DNA from 3 places in the Variovorax sp. HW608 genome. Region 1 is predicted to be linked to each of the others. Evidence: predicted binding sites of a transcription regulator. Region 1 holds the regulator's gene; each other region holds the start of a gene.
What was found. Region 1 encodes LexA, which represses DNA repair genes until DNA is damaged. Its sites were predicted from a motif close to ACTGTATNNNNATACAGT; they were not measured.
Positions count from the first base shown of each region.

Region 2: the regulator LexA is predicted to act here: its motif matches at 5,786-5,803, upstream of recA (recombinase RecA).
Region 3: the regulator LexA is predicted to act here: its motif matches at 2,654-2,671, upstream of VAR608DRAFT_RS35350 (ATP-dependent helicase).

Region 1 covers NZ_LT607803.1:5,681,890-5,689,383, forward strand. Annotated here, with positions in the region: gene VAR608DRAFT_RS26870 (type IV pilus assembly protein FimV) at 1-1,537, shown strand, start outside; gene VAR608DRAFT_RS26875 (MFS transporter) at 1,527-2,699, opposite strand; gene VAR608DRAFT_RS26880 (D-2-hydroxyacid dehydrogenase family protein) at 2,696-3,703, opposite strand; gene VAR608DRAFT_RS26885 (hypothetical protein) at 3,791-4,132, opposite strand; gene lexA (transcriptional repressor LexA) at 4,277-4,951, opposite strand; gene VAR608DRAFT_RS26895 (asparaginase) at 5,026-6,027, shown strand; gene adk (adenylate kinase) at 6,066-6,722, opposite strand; gene kdsB (3-deoxy-manno-octulosonate cytidylyltransferase) at 6,883-7,494, opposite strand, start outside.
Region 2 covers NZ_LT607803.1:7,635,818-7,643,311, forward strand. Annotated here, with positions in the region: gene gsiB (glutathione ABC transporter substrate-binding protein GsiB) at 1-109, opposite strand, end outside; gene VAR608DRAFT_RS36145 (dipeptide ABC transporter ATP-binding protein) at 180-2,075, opposite strand; gene VAR608DRAFT_RS36150 (isoaspartyl peptidase/L-asparaginase family protein) at 2,097-3,077, opposite strand; gene VAR608DRAFT_RS36155 (MurR/RpiR family transcriptional regulator) at 3,074-4,024, opposite strand; gene recX (recombination regulator RecX) at 4,182-4,649, opposite strand; gene recA (recombinase RecA) at 4,639-5,724, opposite strand; gene VAR608DRAFT_RS36170 (MarR family winged helix-turn-helix transcriptional regulator) at 5,870-6,355, shown strand; gene VAR608DRAFT_RS36175 (response regulator) at 6,499-7,173, shown strand; gene VAR608DRAFT_RS36180 (sensor histidine kinase) at 7,204-7,494, shown strand, end outside.
Region 3 covers NZ_LT607803.1:7,461,686-7,469,179, reverse strand. Annotated here, with positions in the region: gene VAR608DRAFT_RS35365 (ABC transporter substrate-binding protein) at 1-496, shown strand, start outside; gene VAR608DRAFT_RS35360 (5'-methylthioadenosine/adenosylhomocysteine nucleosidase) at 504-1,280, shown strand; gene corA (magnesium/cobalt transporter CorA) at 1,485-2,471, opposite strand; gene VAR608DRAFT_RS35350 (ATP-dependent helicase) at 2,685-4,796, shown strand; gene hpf (ribosome hibernation-promoting factor, HPF/YfiA family) at 5,142-5,471, shown strand; gene VAR608DRAFT_RS35340 (PTS sugar transporter subunit IIA) at 5,564-6,031, shown strand; gene hprK (HPr(Ser) kinase/phosphatase) at 6,211-7,170, shown strand; gene VAR608DRAFT_RS35330 (CPBP family intramembrane glutamic endopeptidase) at 7,292-7,494, shown strand, end outside.

The sequences.
Region 1 (7,494 bases):
GCCGCCAGCGGCGGCGACACCACCGAAGGCCGAAGCCGTTGCTGCAGGGCCCCGGCTTCAGGTCGAAGCGCTCGAGCCTGAACCGGCCAGGGACACCGGGCTGAAGAGCACCACACAGATCGAGCCTCCGCCCGCCGAGAATCCCGCGCGCCGTGCGGCAGCGGCTGCGCTGTGGGGCGCGATGAATCCCACCGCGGAGCAGGCGCAGCGCGAGAACCAGCGCAGCAAGGAATTGGAAACCACGCTGGCCGCGCTGCGCGAACAGACCGCGCAGAACCAGCGCGCGCTCCTCGAATTGCGCAGCGAACTCGCACAGGCGCGCGAAAGCCAGTTCCGCAACCCGCTGGTCTATGCGCTGATCGCGGGCCTGCTGCTGGCCTTGATCGCCTTGCTCCTGATGTGGCGCGCGAGTCGCCGTGCCGCGGCTACCGCGTGGTGGCGCGAGTCGGTGCTGCAGCCCGAGGGCGGGGACGGGGCCAAGCGGCTGCGTCGCGATGGCGGCCTGCTCGATGACGACGAATCGGACACCGACGCCGAGGACGAACCGCCCAAGAAGCGCACGCTCGGCAGGACGACCTTCGGCGCCACGCCCTTCGCGCCTCTGGAGCCCGACGACGATGGCAACGTCGGGGCGCCGCCGCCTGCGCGGGCGATCGAAGCCGCGGCGGTTCGGCCGGTCAACACCGAGGAACTGTTCGACGTGCAGCAGCAGTCGGACTTCTTTCTCTCGCTCGGCCAGCAAGACCAGGCGATCGACGTGCTGCGCGAACACATCGCGGCCAATCCGGGGACGAGTGCGCTGGCGTATCTGGACCTGCTGCGCATCTACCATTCGCTCGATCGTCGCGAAGACTATGCGCGGCTCGCCGAGGAATTCGAACGCGCCTTCAACGCGGACGTGCCGCCGTTCGACAAGTACACCGACGCTGGCAAGGGCCTCGAGCGCTACCCCAGCGCGCTCGCGCGCATCGAGTCGCAATGGCCAGCGCCGAGCACGCTGGCGCTGATCGAGGAGCTGATCTTCCGCAAGCCCGGCGTCCACGAGGACGACGCCTTTGATCTCGCGGCGTACCAGGAGCTGCTTCTGCTGTACGGCCTTGCCAAGGAAGTGATCGAGCCCGACACGGCGCCGCCCGCCGCGGTCGCGCCGGCGCCGTTCACCGACACGCACTCGGCGACCGCCACCGCGTCGCTCTGGCCCGATACGGTGCCGCCGGTCATGCCGGACGGGCCGACCTTGCCGCCGTCGATCTACGGCTCGATCGACGACAGGCTCCATCACGACACCGTGATGGCCCCGGACATGCCGATCCCGCCCGCGCACCACGAGGAGCGGGACACGCCGCCGCGGGTCGTGCCCCCACCCGAGCTGGACCTCGCCGAGTTCGACAAGACGGCCTACGAAACCATGCCGACGCCGATCGAGCCCCCGAAGCCGCCGGCCCCGTCGGGTGATCCGCACGTCATCGACTTCGAACTGTTCGATCCGGCCACCGAAGCCGAGATCGCGCCGAAGAGCAAGTCCGTCAAGCGCTGATGGCCGGGGCGCGCGCTCGCGCCCTGTCGACCGAGACGCTCAGTGCGATGGCGGCAAGCACCGTCACGAAGGCGACCCAGTTCATCCAGCCGATCGCGCCATGGGCAAGCAGCCAGCCGCCCGCACCGGCGCCGATGGCCTGGCCGATGTAGATCCCGGAGCTGTTGAGCGCCACCGACCCCGCGGCGAGCGCGGGCGAGAGCGACACCAGCCGCGCCTGCTGCGCCGAATTGGTCGCGAAGCAGCCGAGGCCCCATGGCGTGAGCAGGACCATCAGCCAGGCCAGGCTGACACCCAGGGGCCACAGAAGCAGGCTCAGCGCGATCAAGGCCGTGGTCAGCAGGACCATGCGCGATGTGCCGAATCGATCGACGTGGCGGCTGACCAGCATGTTGCCCACCACGCCGCAGGCGCCGAACCATGCCCAGACCAGCCCGAGCTGGGTGGCGTCGGCGCCGAGTCGCTGCTTCAGAATCGGTGCGAAGTAGCTGAACAGCACGAACTGGCCGGAGCCCTGCAGCGCGGTCACGCAGACCACGCCCATGAGAAGCGGACTCTTGAAGACCCGCGCCCAGGCATCGCGCGACAACGCGGCGGGACGGATGCCGGACGGCAGCTTCACCCAGATCCAGGTCGCGCTCGCCAACGACAGCAGCGCGATGGTGGCGAAGGCCGCTCGCCAGCCGAGGTGGCCTCCGATCAGGGCGCCGAGAGGCAGCCCCAGCACCGAAGCCATGGACCAGCCCAGGAAGACGAAGGTCACTGCACGCCCGCGTTGCTCGGGCGGCGCCAGCAGTCCCGCGCAGGCGGCGGCCTGCGCCGTGAAGATCGCCGGAGCGATCACCGTCAACATGCGGACCGGCAGCAGCGCGCCGAAGGTGGGCATCAAGGTCGCGAGCAGATGGCCGCAGGCATACCAGAGCATCGTGCAGGCGAGCAGTACGCGCCGGTCCCAACCGGCGACCACCGCGGCAAGCAACGGGGCGCCGACGCACATCACGGCCGCCGCCGCCGTGATCAACTGGCCGGCAGTCGCCGCGCTGACCTGGAGCGAAGAACTGAGCTCGTTGAGCGTGCCGGGCACCACCATGACACCCGTGCCGATCACGAAGTTGCCCGCCAGCAGGGCCCACAAGGCGGCCGGCAGGACAGGCCGCTTCAACGGCGGACCTGCAGCGCGCCGGGGTTGACGATGTTGGTCGGGTTGCCCTTGATGAAGCTCACCACATTGTCGAAGGCCTGCCCGAAGTACATCTCGTAGCTCTCCTGCTCGACATAGCCGATGTGGGGCGTGCAGATGCAATTCTCGAGCCGGAGCAGGGCGTGGCCCTGCAGCGGCGGTTCGCTCTCGAAGACGTCGACCGCCGCCAGGCCCGGCCGGCCGCGATTGAGCGCCGCAAGGAGCGCGTCCTGCTCCACCAGTTCGGCACGCGAGGTGTTCACGAACAGGGAGGTCGGCTTCATGCGGGACAGGTCCTCGAGCGTCACGAGGCCACGGGTTTCCTCCGTGAGTCGGAGATGGAGCGACAGCACATCCGCCGCGGCGAAGAAGGTTTCGCGATTCGGCGCCACCTGAAAGCCGTCGGACCGTGCCTTGGCCAGACTCTGCTCGCGCCCCCAGATGACCACCTGCATGCCGAAGGCCTGGCCGTAGCGCGCGACGAGCTGACCGATCCGTCCGTAGCCCCAGACGCAAAGCGTCTTGCCCTTGAGCACCGAGCCCAGTCCGAAATTCGGCGGCATGGAGCCCGACTTGAGCCCCGACTGCTGCCAGGCGCCGTGCTTCAGGTTGCTGATGTACTGGGGCAGGCGACGCATCGCCGCCATGATCAGCGCCCATGTGAGTTCAGCCGGCGCTTGCGGGGATCCGGTGCCTTCGGCCACCGCAATGCCGAGCTCGGAACAGGCGTTCACGTCGATGTGGCTGCCGACGCGGCCGGTCTGGGAGATGAGCCTCAGCTTGGGCAGCTTCTCGATCAACTGCCGCGAGATGTGGGTGCGCTCGCGGATCAGCACGATCACCTCGGCATCCTTGAGGCGAACCGAGAGCTGACCGATACCCTTGACCGTGTTCGTGTAGACCTTGGCCGCATAGGCGTCGAGCTTGGAGGCGCACTGCAGCTTGCGTACCGCGTCCTGGTAGTCGTCGAGGATCACAATGTTCATGGTTTGCATTGTGCCTTGCACGACTCGCAGGCTGTGTCGGTGCGTTGCCCGGCGTCGGGCAATGCACGCAACGCCGGGTGGGGGGAATCAATGCATGCGAGCGTAGTGGCGGGCCGTGTCCGCGGCTTCCAGTGCGACCAGGCGATCGAGCTCTGCGCAGACATCCGCCATGCGACCGGAGATCACCACGCGGCCCGGGTGCCGGTTGGGCTGCTGTGCATCGACCGTGCGGACCACTCGCAGCGGACGCATGCTGGCGGACGCATCCCGGCCTGCCGGGCTCTGCCGCGACGCGCAACTCGGCCGAACGCCGACATAGCGCAGCCCTGATGAATTGATGTGACGCGAGCGCCGTGCCGGCATCCAGCGATCGGCCAGCGACTGCAGGGGCGTGAACAGGTCGACGATGCTGAGAAGAGCGATTCCCATGTGAACTCCGATAGGTAGAGGTTGAACACAGGCAGGATTGCTTTCATTGCCCCGACAGGGTGATGGCCAATGCCATACGCCCGCCACCTGTCGCGGCCGGTGATGAGGCGAATGCGCTTTCGTCGCGTTCGCCTGCATGGAGGGCTACATCAACATCGTGTTGCGGATCAGGCCGACCGCAAGGCCTTCGATCTCGAAGGGTTCGCCGGGCTGGACAACGATCGTCGGGTAGTCGGGATTTTCTGCGTGCAGCTCGATGACTTGCTTGTTGCGCTTGAGACGCTTGACGGTGACCTCGTCGCCGAGGCGGGCAACCACGATCTGGCCGTTGCGCGCCTCTTTGGTGGCCTGCACCGCGAGAAGGTCGCCGTCCATGATGCCGGCGTCGCGCATCGACATGCCGCGCACCTTGAGGAGGTAGTCGGGCTGACGCTGGAAGAGCGTGTTCTCGACGTAGTAGGTCTGGTCGATGTGCTCCTGCGCCAGGATGGGCGAGCCGGCGGCGACACGCCCGATCAGCGGCAGGGCGAGTTGGGCCATGCCGGGCAGGGACAGCGAATACTGGTTGTTGCGCGATTCGTTGAGCGCGCGCAGGGCCTCGCCCTTGAGCCGGATGCCGCGCGAAGTGCCGCTCACCAGCTCGATCACGCCCTTGCGGGCCAGGGCTTGCAGGTGCTCTTCAGCCGCATTGGCCGACTTGAAGCCCAGCTCGGCCGCGATTTCGGCGCGCGTCGGCGGGGCGCCGGTGCGCGCGATGGCGCTTTGAATCAAGTCCAGAATCTGCTGCTGACGGGCGGTAAGCTTGACGGCGAACTGCATGATGGCTCCTGAAAGGGACTGGCTGCATATCCAGTACCTGTATTTTTAACCAGTTTCCCTGGGATTGGCAAGCAATGGGCGAAAACATTCAAGGCGGCACGCGCCGGGTCGTCGTTCTGGGCACGGGCGGCACGATTGCGGGACGCGCCGGCCGTGCAGGCGACAACATCGGCTACACCGCGGGTGAGGTCGGCGTCTCGGAGCTTTTGGGAGGCATCGATGCGCCCGAGGGCATTGCGCTGCTGGCCGAGCAGGTCGCGCAGGTCGACAGCAAGGACATGAGCTTCGCGATCTGGCAGACGCTGGCGCAAAGATGCGCCCACTGGCTCGCGAAGGCGGATGTGGCGGGCGTCGTCATCACCCACGGGACCGACACGCTGGAGGAGACGGCCTTTTTTCTCCAATCGGTCCTCGCGCCTTCCAAGCCGGTGGTGCTTACCTGCGCGATGCGTCCGGCGACTGCGCTGGCGCCCGATGGGCCGCAGAACGTGCGCGATGCGATCGTGGTCGCTGCGACAGCGGGCGTGCGAGGCGTCGTCGCGGTCTGTGCGGGCACCGTCCACAGCGCGTTCGATGTCCAGAAGGTTCACACCTACCGCGTCGACGCCTTCGACTCGGGCGATGGGGGTCCGTTGGCGTACGTGGAAGAGGGTGCGCTTCGGGTGCTGCGCAACTGGCCCGCGCCGCATGCTGCAACCCAGGTATTCGACCGCGTTGCAGGTGCCGTGTCATTGCCGCGCGTCGAGATCGTGGTGAGCCACGCCGAAGCGCGCGGCGCGATCGTCGATGCATTGATCGCCGAGCGCAAGCGAGGCAGCGCCGATGCCGTCCAGGGCCTTGTGCTCGCAGCGACGGGCAACGGCACCTTGCACCACGCGTTGGAGGCCGCGGCGCTGCGCGCGCAGGCCGAAGGAATTGCCGTGGTGCGCGCGACCCGTTGCATGCAGGGACGCATCCTGGCGAAGCCGGACGAGTCGCTGCGAGATGCAGGCGCACTCACACCGGTCAAGGCGCGGATCGCCCTGGCGCTCGAACTCCTGGCTGCAAGCGCGTCCGGCCGGATCGAGGGGGGCTAGTCTAGTTCGGCCGCGGGCTGCGCCGCAGCCCGGCCCGATCAACTGCCAAGGGCGGTCAGGGCACGCTGGGTGATGTCGTCGACGCTGCCCACGCCGCTGATGGAGCGGTACTTCGGCGCCGCGGCGGGCTCGACCTTGGCCCACTGGGAGTAGTAGTCGACCAGCGGGCGGGTCTGCTGGCTGTAGACGTCGAGGCGCTTGCGGACCGTTTCTTCCTTGTCGTCCTCGCGCTGGATCAGGGTCTCACCGGTCACGTCGTCCTTGCCGTCGACCTTCGGCGGGTTGAACTTCACGTGGTAGGTGCGGCCCGATGCCGGATGCGAGCGGCGGCCGCTCATGCGTTCGATGATGTCGGAGAAGGGGACGTCGATCTCGAGAACGTAGTCGAGCTTCACGCCAGCGGCCCGCATCGCCTCGGCCTGCGGGATGGTCCGCGGAAAGCCATCGAACAGGAAGCCCTGCGCGCAATCGGGCTGTGCGATGCGTTCCCTGACGAGGTTGATGATCAGGTCGTCGCTGACCAGCGCACCGGAGGCCATCACGGCTTCAGCCTGCTTGCCCAGCGCCGTGCCGGCCTTGACGGCCGCGCGAAGCATGTCGCCGGTGGAGATCTGGGGGATGCCGTACTTCTGGCAGATGAAGGCCGCCTGTGTGCCTTTGCCCGCCCCGGGCGCGCCCAACAATATCAGTCTCATGGTGTCCTCGGAAGGTTTTCTTGGATTTCTGTCGCGCCGTGCTGATCACGAGTGGCGTCAATGGCGGAGTTCCTTCGAGGATAGCATGGCCCCCCGGCGGGGCCGGCGGTTAAGGCCTGATCACGCTATTCCGCGATCCCCGGAATAGCGTGATCAGGCCCTAACCCGCAGCGAAGAGGGCCCGCACGCGCGCGAGATCGTCCGGCGTGTCGATGCCGGGGCCGGGCGCATGCTCGCTGACGTGCACCGCGATGCGGTGGCCGTGCCAGAGCGCGCGCAGTTGTTCGAGCGCCTCCGTGCCTTCGACCGGCGCCGCGGGAAGGGTCGGAAACTGCCGCACGAAACCGGCCCGGTAGCCGTAGATCCCGATGTGCCGCAATGCCGGCGGCGAGGGCGGCAGCTTCTTCGGCCCGCCATCGGCGAAGCCGTCGCGCCACCATGGGATCGGCGCGCGGCTGAAGTAGAGCGCGTAGCCGCTCGCGTCCAGGACGGTCTTGACGACGTTGGGATTGGCGAATTCCTCCGGCGAATCGATGGCATGCGCCGCGGTGCTCATTGCCGCGCCGGGGTGCTCCGACAGCGTCCGGGCCACGGCGTCGATGAGCGAGGCCTCGATCAGGGGCTCGTCGCCCTGGACGTTGACCACGATCGCATCGTCCGCAAGGCCAAGCCGGGTGCAGGCTTCCGACAGGCGATCGCTGCCGCTGGCGTGGTCCTTGCGCGTGAGCAGCGCTTCGACGCCGTGCGCTTCGCAGGCCTCGATGATTCGGGC
Region 2 (7,494 bases), 2.0 Mb from region 1:
CGATGGCCAGCACGACGTCCTTGCTGGCCAGCGCGCTGCCGCTGGCAGCGAGTCCGGCAAGCGCGATGGCAACCGCCAGGAAGCGGGGCAGGTGGCGAGGGTTCTTCATTTGTCGGACTCCTTTGAAGTCGATTGAGTGAGTGAAAGTGAAAGAGAGCGCGGCACGAGACCTCAAGGCCTCAGAAGCCGCCGGCGATCGGGTGCCGCGCGACGAAGTGGCCCGGGCCGACCTCCGCGAGCGGCTTCGGATCGGGCTCATGGCCGACCGGAAAGATGGCGCTCGGGATCTCGCCCGAGAGCAGCGCGCGTTGCAGGTGGCGGCGCGCCGGATCGGCCACCGGCACCGCGGCCATCAGGCGCTTGGTATAGGCATGCTGGGGGTTCTCGAAGATCGCGCGGCGCGGACCGATCTCGACGATCTGCCCCAGGTACATCACCGCCACGCGGTGGCTGACCCGCTCCACCACCGCCATGTCGTGCGAGATGAAGATGAAGGCCACGCCGAGCTCTCGCTGCAGGTCGAGCATGAGGTTGACGATCTGGGCCTGGATCGATACGTCCAGCGCCGACACCGATTCGTCGGCCACCACCACCCGGGGGTTGAGCGCGAGCGCGCGGGCGATCGCGATGCGCTGGCGCTGGCCGCCTGAAAACTCGTGCGGGTAGCGCTGCGCGTAGTCGGGCGCGAGGCCCACCTTCTCGAGCAGCCAGCGCACGCGCTCGCGCGCCTTGGCACCGTCGGCCACGCCGTGCACCAGGAGCGGCTCCATGATCGAGAAGCCCACCGTCACGCGCGGGTCGAGCGAGGCGAAGGGGTCCTGGAAGATGAACTGGATGTCGCGCCGCAGGGCCTGCACCTGGCGCTCCGGCAGCGCGAGGATGTCGCGGCCGCCGAATTCGATGCTGCCGCGCTGGCTCTCGACGAGGCGCAGCAGCGAGCGCCCGGTGGTCGACTTGCCGCAGCCCGACTCGCCCACCAGCGCCAGCGTTTCCCCGGGGTAGAGGTCGAAGCTGACCTTCTCGACCGCATGCACCTCACGCGTGACGCGCCCGAAGAAGCCGCTGCGCAGCTCGAAGCGTGTCACCAGGTCCTTGACGCGCAGCACCGGCGGCTCGTCGCGGCGCACCGTGTCGTGCGGCGGCGGCGCCTCGACCGCGCTGGCGGGCGCGTCCACCTGCAGCAGCTCGAACTTGGCCGGCAGCTCGGTGCCGCGCATCGCGCCGAGCTGCGGCACGGCCGACAGCAGCGCGCGCGTGTAGGCATGCTGCGGCGCCTTGAAGATCTCCGCGGAAGGGCCGGCCTCGACCTTGTCCCCGCGGTACATCACGAGCACGCGGTCGGCCACTTCGGCAACCACGCCCATGTCGTGCGTGATGAAGACCACGCCCATGTTCATCTCGCGCTGCAGCTCGCGGATGAGCTGCAGGATCTGCGCCTGGATGGTGACGTCCAGCGCGGTGGTCGGCTCGTCGGCGATCAGCAGCGAGGGCCGGCACGACAGCGCCATCGCGATCATCACGCGCTGGCGCATGCCGCCCGAAAGCTGGTGCGGAAAGCGCTGCAGCACGCTGCGCGCCTCGGGAATGCGCACCAGCTCCAGCATCCGCAGCGCCTCGGCGCTCGCGGCCGCGCGGTCCTTGCCCTGGTGGATGGCGATGGCCTCGGCGATCTGGTCCCCGGCGGTGAACACCGGATTGAGCGAGGTCATCGGCTCCTGGAAGATCATCGCGATGTCCGCGCCGCGGATGCCGCGCATCGTGCCGTTGGAGGCGCGCGCGAGGTCCAGCACTTCGCCGCTGCGGCGGCGGAAGGCCATGCACCCGGCGAGGATGCGCCCGCCGCCCCACTCGACCAGCCGCATCAGCGACAGCGAAGTGACCGACTTGCCGGAGCCCGATTCGCCGACGATGGCCAGGGTTTCACCGCGATCGACATGGAAGGACAGGGAGCGCACCGCGTCGACCGTGCGCTCCGAGGTGGCGAAGCGCACGGTGAGATCGTCGACCGCCAGCACGCGCTGTTCGGGCAGCGCGAGCGCGGGAGATGGGGACGGGGCGCGCAGGACAGCGGACATGGTTCTTGCCTTGGTCGCGACTCAGCGGTGAATGGCGGTGAAGGGCGCCTCGGCGCCGCGGGCATGACCGCGGTACATGCCCTCGGTGTTGAAGCACAGGCTCAGGTGGCCCTCGCGGTCGACGGCGATCAGGCCGCCGCTGCCGCCCTCCCCGGCGATCGCCGGCAGGGTCTGCATGACGACCGCTTCAGAGGCCTGCGCCAGCGACTGGCCGGCATAGCGCATGCGCGCGCACACGTCGTAGGCGGCGGCGGCGCGGATGAAGATCTCGCCGCTGCCGGTGCACGAGACCGCGGCCGTGCGGTCGTCGGCGTAGGTGCCCGCGCCGATCAGCGGCGAATCGCCGATGCGGCCCACGCGCTTGTTGGTCATGCCGCCGGTGGACGTGGCCGCGGCGAGATGGCCGCGCACATCGAGCGCGACGGCGCCCACGGTGCCCATCTTGCGGTCTTCGTCGAGCGGCGCTTCGGCGGCAGCCGCTGCCAGCGCGGCGCCGTCGTGGTCGAGCGTGACGCGGCCCGCATCGCGCACGCGATGCAGCTGGGCGCGGCGCGCCTCGGTGGAGAAATACGAAGGATCGACGAGTTGGAGGCCGCGTTCGCGCGCGAAGGCTTCAGCGCCGGCACCGGCGAGCAGCACATGCGCGCCGTCCTCCATCACGGCGCGCGCGGCGCGCACTGGGCGGCGGATGCGGCTCACGCCTGCGATGGCGCCGGCGCGCAGGTCGATGCCGTCCATCACCGCGGCATCGAGTTCATGGGTCTCGTCGTGGGTGAACACCGCACCGTGGCCGGCGTTGAACAACGGGCAGTCCTCCAGCATCTCGACCGCCAGGCACACGGCATCGACGGCCGTGCCGCCGCGAAGCAGCAGCTTCTGGGTGGCCTGCACGATGGCATGCAGCGCCTCGTGGTAGCCGCGGGCGGCGTCCTGGCTGAGCGCGGCTGCACTGATGGTGCCGGCGCCCCCGTGGATGGCGATGACGGGCGAAATGGTGGTCATGAGGATCGCTTTTTCCGTTCGGAAGCTTGAGCAGGTTCGGTGCCCGCGCCGGGTGGCATCACCTGCGGCCCCGGCGCGCCATGCAGCCAGGGCGCAAGGGTTTCGACGACCCGGCCTGCAACCTGGAAGGCGCCGGGCGCACGCAGTGCCACGGCGCTGGTCAGTGCCTCGATGAGCGCGAGCGCGCCGGTTTCGCAATTCGGACGGTAGCGCGAACGGGTCTGGGCATAGAGCGCCACGTCGGCCAGCGGCGCCAGCGGCGAGCTGGGCCGGTCGGTGATGGCCAGCACCTGCGTGCCGCGCGCGCGGGCGGTCTTGGCCAATGTGACGGTATCGACGAGGTAGCGCGGAAAGGCCAGCGCGACGAGCAGGTCTTCAGGGCCGCTGCGGATCAGCGCCCGCGCGGCACTGCTGACGCCGCCCACGCCGGCGAGCGTGCGCACATCGGCGCAGTAGGAATCGAGGCCATGCGCCAGCAGGCCTGCGAGCCAGCCGCTGGCGCCGAAGCCGACGACCGACACGGTACGCGCCGCCAGGATGCGCCGCACGGCCTCTTCGCAGGCCGCGTAGTCGAGCGATTTGCGCGTCGCTTCGACGTTGTGCTGGGTTTCCTCCAGCGAAGTGGCGAAGACCTCGGCCACCGTGCTGGGCTGCGCGAGGTTGCCGCGCAGTTGCTCCACCGGCGCGACCAGCGCCTCGAAGCCGCGCACCAGTTCGGCCCGGAAGGTCGCGTAGCCGTCGAAGCCCAGGGCGCGCGCAAAGCGGTTCGCCGTGGCCACCGAGACGCCCACGGTTTCCGCGAGTTCGTCGATCGGCTGCGTGGCGACCTGCAGCGGATGGGCGAGCACGTGGTCGGCCATCTTGCGGTGCGCCCGCGTCAGGCGCGGCAGCGCCTGCGCGATGCGGCGCGCGACGGTGGTGTTGTCGCTGGCTTCGGGGAGTTCCACGAGGAAGGTCGCTTTGGAGAGCAAATGAGAATCGAATTACAAATATAACTCCGCTGTGAAAATTTTTGGTCAAATTTGAGCGAAGGAAGGCCCTTCCAGGCCTCAAAGCCGGGTTAACCCCGATCCGGGGCGCGATGCGGTGGAAGGAAAGGAGAAGTCAGTCGTCGAAATCGGCGCGCAGCACCTTGCCGATCACGGCGCTCGAAAAGCCGCGGGCCATCAGGAAGCGCGCCTGCCGCGCGCGCTCGGCCGCGTCCTGCGGCAGCGCGCCGAAGCGGCGGCGCCACACTTCGCGTGCGCGGTCCAGTTCCGTTTCCTTCAGGCTGGCGACCGCATCCGCCACGGCTTCGGGCGCGATGCCCTTGTGCAGCAGTTCCTGGCGCACCCGTGCGGCGCCGAGCCGGGCCGAGCGCTGATGCAGCACCGACTGCACCACCCTCGCCTCGCTGATGAAGTCCTTGGCCGTGAGCTCGTCGAGCGCCCGGGCCAGCGCGCCGGGCTCTTCCTCGTACTTGCGAAGCTTGCGCTCGAGTTCGGCGCGCGAGTGTTCGCGCTGGCTGAGCAGGCGCAGGGCGCGGCCCTTGAGTGACGGGCCCGCCCTTCCCTCTTCCTGTTTACTTGTCACCCTTCGCAGGCTTCTCGGACGCTGCCTCGGCCGCCGATTCGGCCAGAAGCGGGATGCCCAGCGATTCGCGCACCTTGTTCTCGATCTCGCGCGCCAGTTCGCGGTTCTCGCGCAGGAATTCGCGTGCGTTGTCGCGGCCCTGCCCGATCTTCTCGCCGTTGTAGGCATACCAGGCGCCCGACTTGTCGATCAGCTTGGCGTTCACGCCCATGTCGATGATCTCGCCCTCGCGGCTGATGCCTTCGCCGAACAGGATGTCGAACTCGGCCGTCTTGAAGGGCGGCGACACCTTGTTCTTGACCACCTTGACCTTGGTCTCGTTGCCGATCGCCTCGTCGCCCTTCTTGATGGTGCCGATGCGGCGGATGTCCAGGCGCACCGAGGCGTAGAACTTCAGCGCGTTGCCGCCGGTGGTGGTTTCGGGCGAGCCGAACATCACGCCGATCTTCATGCGGATCTGGTTGATGAAGATGACCATGCAGTTGGTCTTCTTGATCGTGGCCGTGAGCTTGCGCAGGGCCTGGCTCATCAGGCGGGCCTGCAGGCCGGGCAGCGAGTCGCCCATTTCGCCTTCGATTTCGGCCTTGGGCGTGAGCGCGGCGACCGAGTCGACCACGATCAGGTCGACCGCGCCGGAGCGCACCAGCGAATCGACGATCTCGAGCGCCTGCTCGCCGGTGTCGGGCTGGCTGATGAGCAGGTCGGGAAGTTCCACGCCGAGCTTCTGCGCGTACTGCACGTCGAGCGCGTGTTCGGCATCGACGAAGGCGCAGGTGCCGCCCTGGCGCTGCATCTCGGCGATGACCTGCAAGGTGAGCGTGGTCTTGCCCGAGGATTCCGGACCGTAGATCTCGATCACGCGGCCGCGCGGCAGGCCGCCGACGCCGAGCGCGATGTCCAGGCCCAGCGAGCCGGTGGAGACCACCTGGATGTCTTCCAGCGCCTCACCCTCGCCCAGACGCATGATCGTGCCCTTGCCGAACTGCTTTTCGATCTGGGCCAGCGCGGCCTGGAGCGCCTTGGCCTTTTCGCTGTTGGGGCCGGAGAGGTTCGAGCCCTTGACGACTGCGTCCATGTGGAAACTCCTTGAATATCAATGGGTTGTGCTGGATTCATCCCGCTGCGCTTAATCACAGGCTGGATGCTTGCACAGTAGTGTAGGGGTCAATGGATCGGCATTGGCTCATTTTTTGGTCAGTTTGATTTACTATCGATCCGCCATGGCCGATCTACCCTCTTCCATCGACCACGACGCATGGCGTCAAACCCACCTGGGCCGTCTGCTCGGCCATGCGATGCGCCGCTTCGACGAGCGCGTGCTCAGCCTGATGGCCCACGACGCGGAGGTCCCGCTGGCGCTCTCGAACCTCGCGGCGCGCGCGCAGGTCAGCGCCGCCCACATCCACATCACGCGGCACCTGTCGCGCGACGGTTCGCGCCTGACCGAACTGGCCGAGCGCGCCGGCATGACCAAGCAGGCGATGGGCACGCTGGTCGACCAGTGCGAAGCCTGGGGCCTCGTCACGCGCGAGCCCGATCCGCTCGATGCGCGCGCCCGCCGCGTGATGTTCACCGCCGACGGCCTCGCATGGCTGGAAGCCTTCCGCACCGCGGTCGCGCAGGCCGAATCCGAATTCCGCGCCAGCGTCGGCGACGAGATCGCCACCGTAGTAACGATCGGCCTGGAAGCCTACGCGGCAGCCTAGAATTTGACGCAGTCAATTCAGGAACACTCGGCGCGGCCAAGACCAGGAATCCCGCGGAACCGGCTTTGCCGGGCCGCTGGGATTGCCCCCGGAAGGGGGTGTCAGAGCCACACGAAGTGGGCGAGGCTGGGGGCGAACTCAGGATGCGAATACTCATTGCGGAAGACGATCAGGTACTGGCCGACGCCCTGCTGCGCAGCCTGCGCACCTCCGGTGCGGCGGTCGATCATGTGGCGACGGGCTCGCAGGCCGATGCGGCCCTGATGACCAACAGCGAATTCGACCTGCTGATCCTCGACCTCGGCCTGCCCAACATGCATGGCCTCGACATCCTCAAGCGGCTGCGCGCGCGCGGCTCGCAACTGCCGGTGCTCGTGCTCACCGCCGCGGACAGCGTGGAAGAACGCGTCAAGGGCCTGGACTACGGCGCCGACGACTACATGGCCAAGCCCTTCTCGCTGCAGGAACTCGAAGCGCGCGTGCGTGCCCTCACGCGGCGCGGCATGGGCGGCACGAGCAACGCCATCAAGCACGGCCCGCTGGTCTACGACCAGGCCGGCCGCGTGGCGACCATCGACGGCAAAATGATCGAACTCTCCGCGCGCGAACTCGGCCTGCTCGAAGTGCTGCTGCAGCGCGCCGGCCGCCTCGTGAGCAAGGACCAGCTCGTCGAGCGCCTGTGCGAATGGGGCGAAGAGGTCAGCCTGAACGCGATCGAGGTCTACATCCACCGCCTGCGCAAGAAGATCGAAAAAGGCCCGGTGCGCATCGCGACCGTGCGCGGCCTCGGCTACTGCCTTGAAAAGATCCCTTCCTGATCGGCCGCTCGCCGGCTCGATGACCGCCCGGTGAAACTTTTTCAGCGCGCCCAGCGCTCCCTGTTCGGCGAGATCCTCGACTGGATGCTCACGCCGCTGTTGCTGCTGGTGCCGGTGAGCATCGGCGTGACCTGGCTCGTGGCGCAGGGCATCGCCAACGCGCCTTTCGATCGCGCGCTCGAATCCAACATCCAGACCCTCGCGCGGCTGGTCGACGTGGACCATGGCCGCATCCAGTTCGCGCTGCCGCAGCCGGCGCGCGAGATCCTCGGCGGCGACGTGGCGGATCGCGTGTACTACCAGCTGCTCGACGAGCACGGC
Region 3 (7,494 bases), 1.8 Mb from region 1:
CCTGTGGGCCATGCCGGTGCAGCGTCCCTACAACCCGAACGCCAAGCGCATCGCCGAGCTGATGCAGGCCGACCTCGCGAAGATCGGCGTCAAGGCCGAGATCAAGTCCTTCGAATGGGGCGAATACCGCAAGCGCATGCAGAACGGCGAGCACCAGATGGGCATGCTCGGATGGACCGGCGACAACGGCGACCCGGACAACTTCCTCTACACGCTGCTGGGCTGCGCGTCGGCGCAGACGAACGGCGGCAACGTGGCGAAGTTCTGCTACCAGCCGTACGAGGACCTGGTGCTGAAGGCCAAGACCGTGACCAAGCAGGCCGACCGCGACGCGCTCTACAAGAAGGCCCAGGTCATCTTCAAGGAACAGGCGCCCTGGTACACCATCGCGCATGCGGTGCAGATCGGCCCGGTGCGCAGGGAAGTCATCGACTACAAGCTCAGCCCCTTCGCCCGCCACACTTTCTATGGCGTCGATATCAAGCAGTCGCAGTGATCCTCTGATGGCGGACTCGCCGCCGCGACCGATCGCGATCGTCTCGGCGATGCACGAGGAGCTGGGTGCATTGCTCGCGCAGATGCCGGACGAACAGCGCATCCAGGTCGGCGGACGCGACTTCTGGGTCGGGCACCTGCAGGGCCAGCTCATCGTCGCGGTGCTGTCGCGCATCGGCAAGGTGGCGGCGGCGACGACCGCGGCGGTGCTGCTGGAGCGCTTCGGCGCACGAGCGATCGTGTTCACCGGGGTCGCCGGAGGATTGGCGCCGGGCGTGGAAGTGGGCGACGTGGTGGTCGCGACCAAGCTGCTTCAGCACGACCTCGACGCCTCGCCGATCTTTCCGAAATACGAGGTGCCGCTGACTGGCCATGCGCGCTTCGCGGCCGACACGGAGATCAGCGACGCGCTGGCCACCGTGGCCGCCGACGTGCTGTCCGATCCGGTGACGCTGCTCGGCGAGAAGGTGGCCGACGACTTTGCGCTCGCGGCACCGAAGGTCCATCGAGGCCTCCTGATCAGCGGCGATCGCTTCGTCTCGACCCTCGCCGAAAGCGAAGCGCTGCGCCTCGCCTTGCCCGATGCCTTGGCGGTGGAAATGGAGGGCGCGGCGGTCGCGCAGGTGTGCCACGACTTCGGCGTGCCCTTCGCGGCGGTGCGGACCATCTCCGATCGCGCCGACGACGCAGCGCACGGCGACTTCACGCGCTTCGTCGCGTCGGTCGCGAGCCGCTACAGCCTCGCCCTCGTCAGCGCCTGGCTCGCGACTCTCTCGCAGGAATAAAAATCAGGCCCATCCGAGCCACGCTGTTCCAGTGCACCCGCGGAACCGGCTTTGCCGGGCCGCCGGGTAGGCCTTGCAGGCCGCGCCGGGCCAGTGGCCCGGCCCTTCGCCAGCCGCAAAAGGTCCACCGGACCTTTTGTGTGCGGGCTCAGCCCCCTCGAGGGGGGAGGCGGCTACACGAAGTGAGCAAGCAACGGGGGTGGGCTATTTCAGCCAGCCCCTTCGGCGGAAGTACCACATCGGCACCAGCGCGCTCGCGACCATCAGGGCGATCGCGAACTCGTAGCCGAAGCTCCACTCGAGTTCCGGCATGAACTTGAAGTTCATGCCGTAGACGCTGGCGATCAGCGTCGGCGGCAAAAGCGCCACGCTCGCGACCGAGAAGATCTTGATGGTCTTGTTCTGGTTGATGTTGATGAAACCGACGGTCGCATCCATCAGGAAGTTGATCTTGTCGAAGAGGAAGGCCGTGTGGTTGTCCAGCGATTCGATGTCGCGCAGGATCTGCCGCGCCTCTTCGAACTGCTCGGCATTGAGCATGCGGCTGCGCATCATGAAGCTCACTGCGCGGCGGGTGTCCATCACGTTGCGGCGGATGCGGCCGTTCAGGTCTTCCTGCCGGGCGATCAGGCCGAGCACCTCGCCGGCCAATTCGTCGCTGACGTTGCCCGACAGCACCTTCTTGCCGGCGTTCTCGAGTTCGTCATAGATGTTCTCGAGCGTGTCGGCCGAGTACTCGGCGTCGGCGTCGAAGAGCTTGAGCAGCACTTCCTTCGCGTCCTCGATCAAGCCCGGCGCACGGCGCGCGCGCATGCGCACGAGGCGGAACACCGGCACGTCCTCGTCGTGGATCGAGAACAGCACGCCGCGGCTGCGCAGCTCGATGTTGTGCTGGTTGAGGATGAAGGCGACGCGGACGGAACGCGGGTTCTCGGCGTCGTCGATCAGGAAGTCGCTGCGGATGTGGAGCTCGCCGTTGTCTTCCTCATAGAAGCGCGCGGACTCCTCGATGTCCTCGTCCATCGCGTCCTCGGGGATGGACAGGCCGTAATACTGCTTGATCCAGCGCTTTTCCTCCAGGGTCGGCGATTCGAGATCGACCCAGATCGGCTGGAACTTGGACAGCTCCTCCAGCGCCTCGATCTCTTCCTGGACGAGGCGGCCATTGGCGAGCGTGAAGATGTTGAGCATGGCTCACTCCCTTGGAAAGTCTGGCGGTATGGCGAGTGGGTGGGGCGCTTTCAATCCCCCTCGCCGCAGGGGCGTCAGAAGGGGAGTGAAAGCTGCCGAGACGGGACGATTTCCATCGAAAAGCTCCGGTTTTGCAGCGAGGCGCGATTATGTCATCGGGTCGTGACCACGGTCGTGCTGAATCTGGATAAACATCCAGTACAGTTGCGCTCGATGCCGAGCGTTGCGACCCCTCTCCTGAACAGCCCCGAAGAGCGGCTCGGCGAAGCGCTCGCCCAGCTCAACGACGCGCAGCGTGCGGCCGTGCAGCATGGGCGGGACGCGGCCGTCGGCGACGCCGCGCAGGACGAGCGGCCCCTGCTCGTGATCGCCGGCGCCGGTTCGGGCAAGACCAGCACGCTGGCGCACCGGGTGGCGCACCTGATCGCCCGTGGCGCCGATCCGCAGCGCTTGCTCCTCCTGACCTTCTCGCGCCGCGCCGCGCAGGAAATGGAACGCCGCGCCGGCCAGGTGCTGGTGCGCGTGCTCGGGCTGCCGTCCCAATCCCCGCCGGCGCTGCCGTGGGCCGGCACCTTCCATGGCGTGGGCGCGCGCCTCTTGCGCGAGTACGCGGCGCAGATCGGCCTTGACGAGAACTTCACCATCCACGACCGCGGCGACGCCGAGGACCTGATGGGCCTGGTGCGCAACGACCTGGGGCTTTCGACTTCCACCCGGCGCTTTCCGCTGAAGGGCACCTGCGTCTCGATCTATTCGCGCACCGTCAACACGCGGGCTCCGCTCGCGGACGTGCTCAAGCAGGCGTTCCCGTGGTGCGCCGAATGGGAGGCCGAACTCAAGCGGCTCTTCGGCGCCTACGTCGAGGCCAAGCAGCAACAGCATGTGCTCGATTACGACGACCTGCTGCTGTACTGGGCCGAAATGATGGCCGAGCCCACCTTGGCGCGGCAGCTCGGCGAGCGCTTCGACCACGTGCTGGTGGACGAGTACCAGGACACCAACCTGCTCCAGGCCGCCATCCTGCGTGCGCTCAAGCCCGACGGACGCGGCGTCACGGTGGTGGGCGACGATGCGCAATCGATCTACTCGTTTCGCGGCGCAACGGTGCGGAACATCCTCGATTTTCCTGAGCACTTCAGCCAGCCGGCGCGCATCGTCACGCTCGAGCGCAACTACCGTTCGACGCAGCCGATCCTCGATGTGTCGAACGCCGTGATCGCCGCCGCCGCGGAACGGCACGCCAAGACGCTCTGGACCGACAAGCCGTCCGCCGGCCGGTCGCAACTGGTGCTGGTGGCGGACGAGGCGGCGCAGGCGACGTGGGTGGCCGACCGCGTGCTCGCGCACCGCGAGGGCGGGCTTGCGCTCAAGTCGCAGGCCGTGCTGTTCCGGACGTCCACGCACAGTGCGGCGCTGGAGCTGGAGCTGGCCCGGCGCAACATCCCGTTCGTCAAGTACGGCGGGCTCAAGTTCCTCGAGGCGGCCCACGTCAAGGACCTGCTCGCGGTGCTGCGCTTTGCACAGAACCCGCGCGGGCGCATGGCCGGGTTCCGGGTCACCCAGCTGATCCCGGGCATCGGTCCGGTCACGTCCACACGGCTGCTCGATGCCATGGACACCGCGGCCGATCCGGGCGAGGTGGTGCGCTCTTTCGTGCCGCCTTCGCAGGCGCAGGCCGAATGGGCGCGCTTCGCTGACGCCTATGGCGCGCTGCGCCAGCCTGCGCTCTCGTGGCCCGCCGACATGGAGATCGCGCTCGCGTGGTACCTGCCGCATCTGGAGCGGCTCTACGACGACTCGGGCGTGCGGCGCGGCGACGTCGAGCAGCTCGCGCGGCTGGCGGCCGGCTACGCATCGCGCGAGCGTTTTCTCACCGAGCTGACGCTCGACCCGCCCGAAGCCACCAGCGACCGGCCCGGCCCGCCGCTGCTCGACGAGGACTACCTGATCCTTTCCACCATCCATTCCGCCAAGGGGCAGGAGTGGACCTCGGTGCACGTCCTGAACGTCGTCGACGGCTGCATACCCGCCGATGTGGCGCAGGGCGCGCAGGAGCTCGAGGAAGAGCGGCGGCTGCTGTACGTGGCCATGACGCGGGCGCGCGACCACCTGCATCTGCTGGTGCCGCAGCGCTTCTACGTGACGCAGCAGGCGGCGCGCGGCGACCGGCATCTGTACGCGGGCCGTACGCGCTTCATCACGGCGGCCGACGCACAGCGCTTCGATCAGCAGACCTGGCCGCCCCCGCCGCCGCGCGCGCCGCACGTGCCACCGCCCGCCGCCACGATCGATCTCCTGAGCCGCATGCGCGCCGCCTGGCGGTGACGCAGGGGCGCGCGGCCCTTCGCTCGGCGTGGTCGTGTTTCCCCCGTCTTGACACCTCGGACGTCGTTCCGGATGAGCTGCAATCGCCTGCGCCGTCGAGCTCTTCCGCTATCGATTTCATAGCGATTTCATGCCATGAACTAGACCTGGATCAAGCATATGTGGCGAAGGGATTGCAATTCGATGACAGCGTGGGCATAGTGAACCGACCTTCCCGCATTTGCTTCCCTTCCCCCTCTTCTCTCTCTCTCTTCTCTCCCCCAACCCTTGAATTTCCCCCCCGGTCGCGTCTCCCAACCAGAGACGAGGCCTTTTTTCCAAACCGTCAATTCCAGGAGGTCATTCATGAATTTGACGATCAGCGGTCACCACCTCGACGTCACCCCCGCGCTGGACAACTACGTTAGGAGCAAGCTGAGCCGGATCAACCGCCACTTCGATCAAGTCGTCGATGTGAAGGTGATCCTCACGGTGGAAAAGCAAAAGGAAAAGGAACGCCGGCAACGTGCCGAATGCAATATTCACGTCAAGGGCAATGACATGTTCGCGGAAGCGAGCCACGCTGATCTCTACGCTGCCGTCGACGAACTGGTCGACAAGCTCGACAGGCAGGTCGTGCGCCACAAGGATCGCCTGCAGGACCACCACCACGCGGCGCCCAAGCGCGTGATGTAAGTCCCCTCGGGCAAATACTCTTGCGGGCCGCTTTCGAGCGGCCCTTTGCTTTTTGCGGGGTGGGTGCATAATCGCCCCCGCCCCGCATCAACATGAACCGACTCGCGTCCATCCTGCCACCCGCTCAAGTGCTTGTGAGCGTCGACGCCACCAGCAAGAAGCGTGCTTTTGAAGAAGCCGGCCTGCTGTTCGAAAACCTGCATGGCCTCGGCCGCGCCCTCATCACCGACAGCCTTTTCGCGCGCGAGCGCCTGGGCTCCACCGGTCTGGGCCACGGCGTTGCCATCCCGCACGGCCGCATCAAGGGTCTCAAGTCGCCGATGGCGGCCGTGTTCCAGCTCGCGAACCCGATCGGCTTCGACGCGCCGGACGAGCAACCCGTGGTCCTGCTCATCTTTCTGCTCGTGCCCGAAGCGGCCACGCAGAAACATCTTGAAATACTTTCGGAGATTGCCGAACTGCTGAGCGATGCGAACCTGCGCGAGCAGATCAAGTCGAGCACGGATGCGGCGGCGCTGCACGCGCTGATCGCCGGCTGGCAATCCGCCCAGGTCGCCTGAAGCAGTGCTGCCCCGCCGGCTCGCCGCTTCGCCGACCGTGCCTCTCCTGAAACCGGCACCTTCGCGGGCAAGGCCCGGCCGGGCGTGCGCCGCCGGCCGTTGGGGCCTGTTCACGCTATTTCCGGGCGACCTCGGAAATAGCGTGAACAGGTCCTAGTGGCCCATACTTCTCCGCCATCATGAAGCCCACCGTCATCAGCGCCGACGCCATGTTCGAGGAGTTCCGCGGGTCGCTCCGCTGGGAATGGCTGGCCGGTTTGGGCGCGTCCGAGCGCCAGTTCGACCCCGACGTCATCAGCCGCGCCCAGTCGGCGGCGGACCTCGTCGGCTACCTCAACTACATCCACCCGTACCGGGTCCAGATCCTCGGCGCCCGCGAGGTCGCCTATCTCACGCGCGGCACGCACGAGGACTGCGTCCGGCGCATCGCCCGCATCGTCACGCTGGAGCCGCCGATGCTGGTGCTGGCCGACGGCCAGCCGGCGCCAGACGAACTGCTTTCGATCTGCGAGCGGGCCCAGCTGCCGCTTTTTGCCACACGCGAGTCCTCGGCCTTCGTGATCGACGTGTTGCGTGCGTACCTGTCGAAACACTTCGCCGAGCGCACCTCGATGCACGGGGTGTTCATGGACATTCTCGGGCTCGGCGTGATGATCACCGGCGAATCGGGCCTCGGGAAGAGCGAGCTCGGCCTCGAACTGATCTCGCGCGGCAACGGCCTGGTCGCCGACGACGCGGTCGACCTCTACCGCATCAACCAGACCACGCTGGAAGGACGCTGCCCCGAACTGCTGCAGAACCTGCTCGAGGTCCGCGGCATCGGCCTCCTGGACATCCGCGCGATCTTCGGCGAGACCGCCGTGCGCCGGAAGATGCGGCTGAAGCTCATCGTGCACCTGGTGCGGCGCGACAGCTTCGAGCGCGACTACGAGCGCATGCCCTCGGCGCCGCTCACCCAGGACGTGCTCGGCATCCCGGTGCGCAAGGTGATCATCCAGGTGGTCGCCGGACGCAACATCGCGGTGCTGGTGGAGGCGGCGGTGCGCAACTCGATCCTGCAGTTGCGCGGCATCGACACCTATGCCGATTTCGTCGCCCGCCACCACAAGGCGATGGAGAGCGCGCGCGACGACGACTGACGGCGCGGCCGAAGTCCGGCCGGCGCCGCTTTTTTCCCCGATTGGGTCAAGGCAGAGTCAATCGCGGCTTGACGGCACCTCCCCGGCGGCTAGCCTTGCGCTTTTCGCAGGGAGAGAATTCATGCGCACTGCGCTCGCACCGCCGGCGACCACGCCGGCGGCCGCCCACCATGACATGGGCGGCGTCATCCACAGGTACCGTCGTCCGGTCTTCTTCTACGTTCTGGCGACGGGCATTCCCTGGGCCTTCTGGTTCGCCGCCGCATACCTGAGTCACCTGACACCGACCCGCCCGTCATTGGGCGTGGCAGTGGGGGTTCTCGG